DNA from 2 places in the Anaerotignum faecicola genome. Region 2 is predicted to be linked to the other one. Evidence: predicted binding sites of a transcription regulator. Region 2 holds the regulator's gene; the other holds the start of a gene.
The links. Region 2 encodes NrdR, which represses ribonucleotide reductase genes. Its sites were predicted from a motif close to CACAANATNTTGTG; they were not measured.

Region 1: a site for NrdR is predicted at 1,869-1,882, ahead of nrdD (anaerobic ribonucleoside-triphosphate reductase). Genes of this name have one in related genera too.

What each region holds. Positions count from the first base shown of each region.
Region 1 is NZ_BHVZ01000001.1:720,551-723,964, forward strand. It holds gene EJE48_RS03490 (MBL fold metallo-hydrolase) at 1-219, shown strand, start outside; gene glpK (glycerol kinase GlpK) at 335-1,828, shown strand; gene nrdD (anaerobic ribonucleoside-triphosphate reductase) at 1,937-3,414, shown strand, end outside.
Region 2 is NZ_BHVZ01000001.1:574,667-578,080, forward strand. It holds gene EJE48_RS02720 (hypothetical protein) at 5-577, opposite strand; gene EJE48_RS02725 (chorion class high-cysteine HCB protein 13) at 733-915, opposite strand; gene EJE48_RS02730 (hypothetical protein) at 1,020-1,295, opposite strand; gene nrdR (transcriptional regulator NrdR) at 1,300-1,764, opposite strand; gene EJE48_RS02740 (YlmC/YmxH family sporulation protein) at 1,851-2,120, opposite strand; gene EJE48_RS12235 (hypothetical protein) at 2,117-2,254, opposite strand; gene EJE48_RS02745 (anaerobic ribonucleoside triphosphate reductase) at 2,370-3,414, shown strand, end outside.

The sequences.
Region 1 (3,414 bases), 150 kb from region 2:
GGCTCCATCTGCTTTATCGGCAAGGATATCATTTTCAGCGGCGATACCCTGTTTCAGGGCTCCTGCGGCAGAACAGACCTCCCCACCGGCGATTGGGATGATATCAAAAAATCCCTGAAAAGGCTCGCCGCACTCCCCGGGGATTATCAGGTATATTCCGGTCATGGCCCTGCCACCACGCTGGAAACAGAACGCAGAACCAACCCCTACATGAGATAACCCGTTTCCCCCGCACTGCCTGCGGGGGTTCTTTTTTTCTGTTCGCTTGTTCCCTCCTTTGCTTTTTGCTATACTAAAATCAATACTAATTTTTTGAGAAAAAGGAGGGCTCCCCATGAAATACATTCTTTCCTTAGACCAAGGCACAACCAGCTCCCGCGCGATTCTTTTCGACCAGAACGGGCAGATGAAAAGCGTTGCGCAGAAGGAATTTCAGCAATACTATCCCCACCCCGGCTGGGTGGAGCATGACGCTCTGGAAATCTGGGAAACACAGCTTTCGGTTGCGCGCGATGCCATTGCCAAGCTTGGCATTTCCGCAAGGGAAATTGCCGCCATCGGCATCACCAACCAGCGCGAAACCACCATCCTCTGGGACAAGCGCAACGGAAAACCGATTTATCATGCCATTGTCTGGCAGTGCAGAAGAACCGCACCCTATTGTGATTCTTTGCAGGAGCAGGGCTACACCGAAAAAATCCGCAAAAAAACAGGGCTTCTGATTGATGCCTATTTCTCCGCAACAAAAATCCGCTGGATTCTGCAAAATGTTCCCGAAGCAAAGGCACTTGCAGAAAGCGGCAATCTGCTTTTCGGCACCATTGATACCTGGCTGATTTGGAACCTAACCGGCGGACAGGTTCATGCCACCGATTATTCCAACGCCTCCCGTACCATGCTGTTCAATATCCATACGCTGGAATGGGATACCGAGCTTCTGGATCTACTGGAAATCCCGCGTTCCATCCTGCCCGAGGTGCGCCCGTCCAGCGGCATTTTCGGCAGCACGCTCCCCCTTCTCTTTGGCGAAAGCATCCCGATTGCAGGGGCGGCAGGCGATCAGCAGTCCGCCTTATTCGGGCAGGCGTGCTTCTCCCCCGGCACCGCCAAGAATACCTTTGGCACAGGCGGCTTTCTGCTGATGAACACAGGAGACAAGCCCGTTTTTTCGCAAAATGGCTTAGTCACCACGATTGCATGGGGTCTAGGTGGCAAAATCACCTACGCACTGGAGGGCTCTATTTTCGTTGCAGGCGCGGCAATCCAATGGCTGCGCGATGAATTGGGGCTGATTTCCTCCGCCGGGGAAACAGAAGGACTTTGCAGAGAGGTTCCCGATACCTGTGGTGTCTATCTCGTGCCTGCCTTTGTGGGCTTGGGCGCGCCCTATTGGGACCCCTACGCGCGCGGCTGCCTAACAGGGCTGACCCGCGGCGCAAACCGCTGTCATATCGTGCGCGCGGCAGTCGAGTCCATGGCATACCAAACCTATGATGTCCTCCACGCTATGGAGCAGGATGCAGGCATTCCCCTCGCAGAGCTGCGTGTGGACGGCGGTGCGGCGGCAAATTCCTTCCTGCTGCAATTCCAGTCCGATATCACAGGCGTACCCGTTTTACGCCCCTCCACACTGGAAACCACTGCCCTCGGCGCGGCATATCTGGCAGGGCTTGCCGTCGGCTATTGGGCAGATTTATCGGAAATCCGCCGCAACTGGCAGGTTTCCGCCGCCTTCTCCCCTGCGGCAGAAAGTGAAAAAATCAAGGAAAAGCTGGCAGGCTGGCATCATGCGGTCAGACAGGCAAGGCTCTCCGATGAGGCAGAATAACTATATCTTGTTAAAATATGCCGTATATATTGATTTTAACCACCAGATATAGTATAGTATTCGATATACTCAAAAATTTTATTTCTTGCCGAAAAAGGAGGAAGGCTTATGTATGTCATCAAAAAGGATAACACCCACGAGGCATGGAATGTGCAGAAGGTCGTGGTTGCAGTTAATAAATCCGCTTATCGTGCCATGGTAAAATTCACACAGGAGGAGCTGGATTTCATCTGCTCCTTCGTGGAGGATAAGGCACGCTCTTTGGGGCGGGAGGGCATCCCCATCGCAGAAATGCACAATATCGTCGAAGCCGCCCTCGAGCAGGTGAAGCCGGAGGTTGCGAAAAGCTATCGGGACTACCGCAATTATAAGCAGGATTTTGTAAAAATGCTGGATGAGGTGTATAAAAAAAGCCAATCCATCATGTATATCGGGGACAAGGAAAACAGCAACTCCGACAGCGCCCTTGTTTCCACCAAGCGTTCTTTGATTTATAATCAGCTCAACAAGGAGCTTTATCAGAAATTTTTTATGACAACCGAGGAGCTGCAGGCGTGTCGGGATGGGTATATTTATATCCATGATATGTCTGCCAGAAGGGACACCATGAACTGCTGCCTGTTTAACGTGAAGGATGTGCTGACAGGCGGCTTTGAGATGGGGAATCTCTGGTATAACGAGCCGAAAACACTGGAGGTTGCCTTCGATGTCATCGGGGATATCGTGCTTTCCGCGGCGAGCCAGCAATACGGCGGCTTTACTGTGCCCTCCGTGGATTTGCTCCTTGAGCCATTTGCGGAGAAAAGCTACGAAAAATATTACCGCCGCTATATCGATATGGGTCTGACCGCGCGCATCGCAGACAGAGAAGCCATGAAGGATATCCAGAAGGATTTCGATCAGGGCTTTCAGGGCTGGGAATATAAATTCAATACCGTTGCGTCCAGCCGCGGCGATTACCCCTTCATCACAATGACCTTCGGCACAGGCACAGGCAAATTTGCGAAAATCGCATCCATCACTATGCTGAATGTCCGCAGAAAAGGGCAGGGCAAAAAGAACTGCAAAAAGCCTGTTCTTTTCCCGAAGCTGGTGTTCCTCTATGACGAAAACCTGCATGGCGCAGGAAAGGAATTGGAGGATGTCTTTGAGGCAGGGATTCTCTGCTCCTCCAAGAGCATGTACCCCGATTGGCTTTCTCTGACAGGTGAGGGCTATGTAGCGGAGATTTACAAGAAATACGGTGCCATCATCAGCCCCATGGGCTGCAGAGCCTTCCTCTCCCCCTGGTTTGAGCGGGGCGGCATGGAGCCTGCCGATGCAGAGGACAAGCCTGTGTTCGTCGGGCGGTTCAATATCGGCGCGGTCAGCCTGCATCTGCCTATGATTTATGCCAAGGCAAAGCAGGAAAGCAGACCCTTCTTCGAGGTTCTGGATTACTATCTGGAGCTGATTCGTCAGCTGCATATCCGTACCTATGCCTACCTCGGCGAAATGCGTGCCTCTACAAATCCTCTGGCGTATTGTGAGGGCGGTTTTTACGGCGGTCACCTGAAATTCCATGAAAAGATTAAGCCGCTCTTAAA
Region 2 (3,414 bases):
CGGCTTACTGCGCCCGTTTCAAGCGGATGTGAAAGGGAACATAGCCCGTAAAGGAGCTCATAAAACTACTATAGGAATTATACCAGAAATTCCCGATGAATGCGAAGGAAAAACCACTCAGGGCTCTGTCACCGAATAAATACCGCGCCGTTGTTTTATGAAATAGCTCCTGAAAGCCGCTCTGATACAGCTCCGCACAGCAGTGTAGGAGCTCTGTCAGCTTCCTCTCCTGTCCACTCAGCGAAAAAACCGCTGTTAACCCTGTCCACATGCGTGTCCAGTCCAGTCCACTTTTCCTACGGCGGACCGTGCGAATCGTATGATAAATTGCTGCCAGCTTAAAAAAACGGTCAAGCGTTTTTTCATCCATTCGCCCCAGATTTTCCCGAAAATAGTTATACGCAAGCGGCGTTTCCAGAAAAACCTCATACGCATCTGCCGCCGTGCTTTCCACGCACTGCGCGAAAAATGCCCGCAAAAACGCATCCTCCAGCGCATACGCCCGCGCCGAAAGCCGCTCCCGTTCCGCCTCAATCCAAAGCGCCAGCTGCTCTTCCTTCTTTCTTTTTTTCCACATAAAAAATCACCTCCCCTTTATTGTAAAAGGAAAGGTGTGGCAGCTCCTGTTTTTTCTCCGCAAAATCAGACAGGCTCCCGCAAAATACGGGAGCCGCAGAATATTAGGTCGAAAACAGGGTTTCGACTTGTTGAAACAGCCTTTCTGTCGGGTTATCAGCACCCGCAGGCATTGCCGATGCTGTTGCTCTTGTTGTTGCCGCAGCAGCACAGCAAAATCAGAATCCACAGCCAGGAGCTGCTGTCGCCCCAGCTGCCGCAGCCATCATTATTGCCGCAGCAGCACAACAGAAGCAAGATCCAGATGATGTTTTCGTTCCCACAACCAAATCCACACATAATAAAATACCTCCTTAAGATAAAAGCATTCTTGTTACACTCCTATCCTATGAGGTATTTTGGAATTTCTTGCCTGTCTTGCTTTCGTTTTCCTGCGAAAAAAATTACTTCGGCAGAATCAAATCATTGATGCTGATGTCCACCGTAAAGCCGCCCATTTCATCCGCAATGCTGACCAGCCTGATGCTTTCTTCATCCACAAAATGCAGTACATGTGTCATTTTATTTATTTCCCCCAGAGAAACCAGATCTGCTTCCTCCGCAATGCCGTAGAAAAATGCCTGCATTCCGTTTCTGCGATAAAGCTCCATGATGGATAATGCAGCATCATAGCCTGCCTCTGTGCAGGTGAAAAGCGCCTTTGTCTGCACCTCTGCCATAAAATCATCCCTTCTTCTTTTCCACAAGCAGCTTTTCCAGCTCGTCAATAAAGGTATTGATATCCTTGAACTGACGATAAACCGATGCAAAGCGCACATACGCCACCTCGTCTACCTCTTTCAGACGATCCATCACCATATTGCCAATCTGCTTGCTTTCTACCTCTCTCTCACCCAGACCCATCAGCGTATTTTCAATATCATCCGCCAGCTCCTGAATTTGCTGTGCCGTAACGGGACGCTTGTTGCAGGATTTCATTACACCGTTGATAATCTTGGTTTTGTCGAAAATTTCTCTTGTACCATCATTTTTAATCACCGTAATCGGAATCATATCAATCCGCTCATATGTAGTGAAACGCTTGCCGCAGCTTTCGCAAAGGCGGCGGCGACGAATGACTGAGTTATCCTCCTGTCCGCGGGAATCGATTACCTTTGTATCATTATAATTGCAAAAAGGGCATTTCAAAGCCATTTCCTCCTTTAAATAGCATATAAACAGCATAAAAATCTATTCTTCAGTATAAAGGAGATTCTGCCGCAGGTCAACACCCGTCAGTCCCCATCTGTTCTTAGGATTTCCTCTCCATCCACCTCCACAAGAATGATATCGTCACCGATGCGGCGAATACACCGCCAAGGCACGAAAAATGCCCGTTCCTTTCCGAAGAAATTCCACTTACTGCCACATTCCGGAATGATCAATGTGCAGATTTTTCCGGAAATCGCATCCATCTCCAAATCGCAGACGCACCCCAACCGCCTTCCGTCGCAGATATTGATGACTTCCTTCTCCTGTAAGCAGGAAAACCGTTCCCATTTCATTTTTCTCTCCCCCATTTTTGGTAATCTTTTTTAATTTTATGCGAAAAAAGTCCGTCCGAAGGCTCACTTTCGGCAATCTGTTTAAATTCATATTTTTCACACTGTTCCTCTTGACGAGTTTCTTTGAATGCCATACAATATATATGCTTACCGTTTTAAACAAGACCTACATCTTGTGGTTTATTTGAGATAAAAATTCATTTGGATGGAAATAGAAAAAACAGGGAAAATCGGAAAGAGGGAATGATTATGATTACAACCATCACCAAAAGAGACGGGCGCACTGTGCATTTTGATATCAACAAAATCGCCAGTGCCATCGAAAAAGCCTTTGCAGCAACCATCGGCAAAAAGGATTACGCAATCTGCCTTGCACTTGCACAGGAGGTTTCCGATATTTTTGAAGAAAAACAAATTGACTCCCCTACGGTAGAGCAGATTCAGGATACCGTAGAGCGCGTACTGATTAACCACGGGCATGTACGCACCGCAAAGGCGTATATCCTCTATCGTGCAGAACGTACCAGAGTCAGAAACATGAACGACAGACTGATGAAAACCTTCGAGGACATCACCTACAAGGATGCAACCGACAGCGATATCAAGCGCGAAAACGCAAATATCGACGGCAACACCGCCATGGGCTCTATGCTGAAATACGGCTCCGAGGGCGCAAAGCATTTCTATGAAAGCTATGTGCTGAACCCCGCCCATTCCGAGGCGCACAGAAACGGGGATATTCATATTCATGATTTGGACTTCTATACACTGACAACCACCTGCTGCCAGATTGATTTAATCAAGCTGTTCCATGATGGCTTTTCCACAGGGCATGGTGTACTGAGAGAGCCAAACGATATCGCAAGCTATGCTTCTCTGGCTTGTATTGCTATCCAGTCCAACCAGAATGACCAGCACGGCGGTCAGTCTATCGCAAACTTTGATTATGGTCTGGCTCCCGGCGTTGCAAAAACCTACAAAAAACGCTATCGTTCCAACCTGACCTCCTTAATTGAGGTGATGGACTGCGCCGCGCATGCGAAAAAAACAAAGGAAATCTTCCAAACACTGACCGCAGAAAACCTGATTCCTACACTGGATGGCTCTCAGGCATATACCGACAGGGAAAGGGCACTGCTCATCGAGGCAGGCGTACCCGAAGAAATTCTGGACAAGATTCAGTCCTTCTCCGCGAAAAAAGCAACCGAGGAAACCGATAAGGCAACCTATCAGGCAATGGAGGCACTGCTGCATAACCTCAACACCATGCACAGCCGTGCAGGCGCGCAGACTC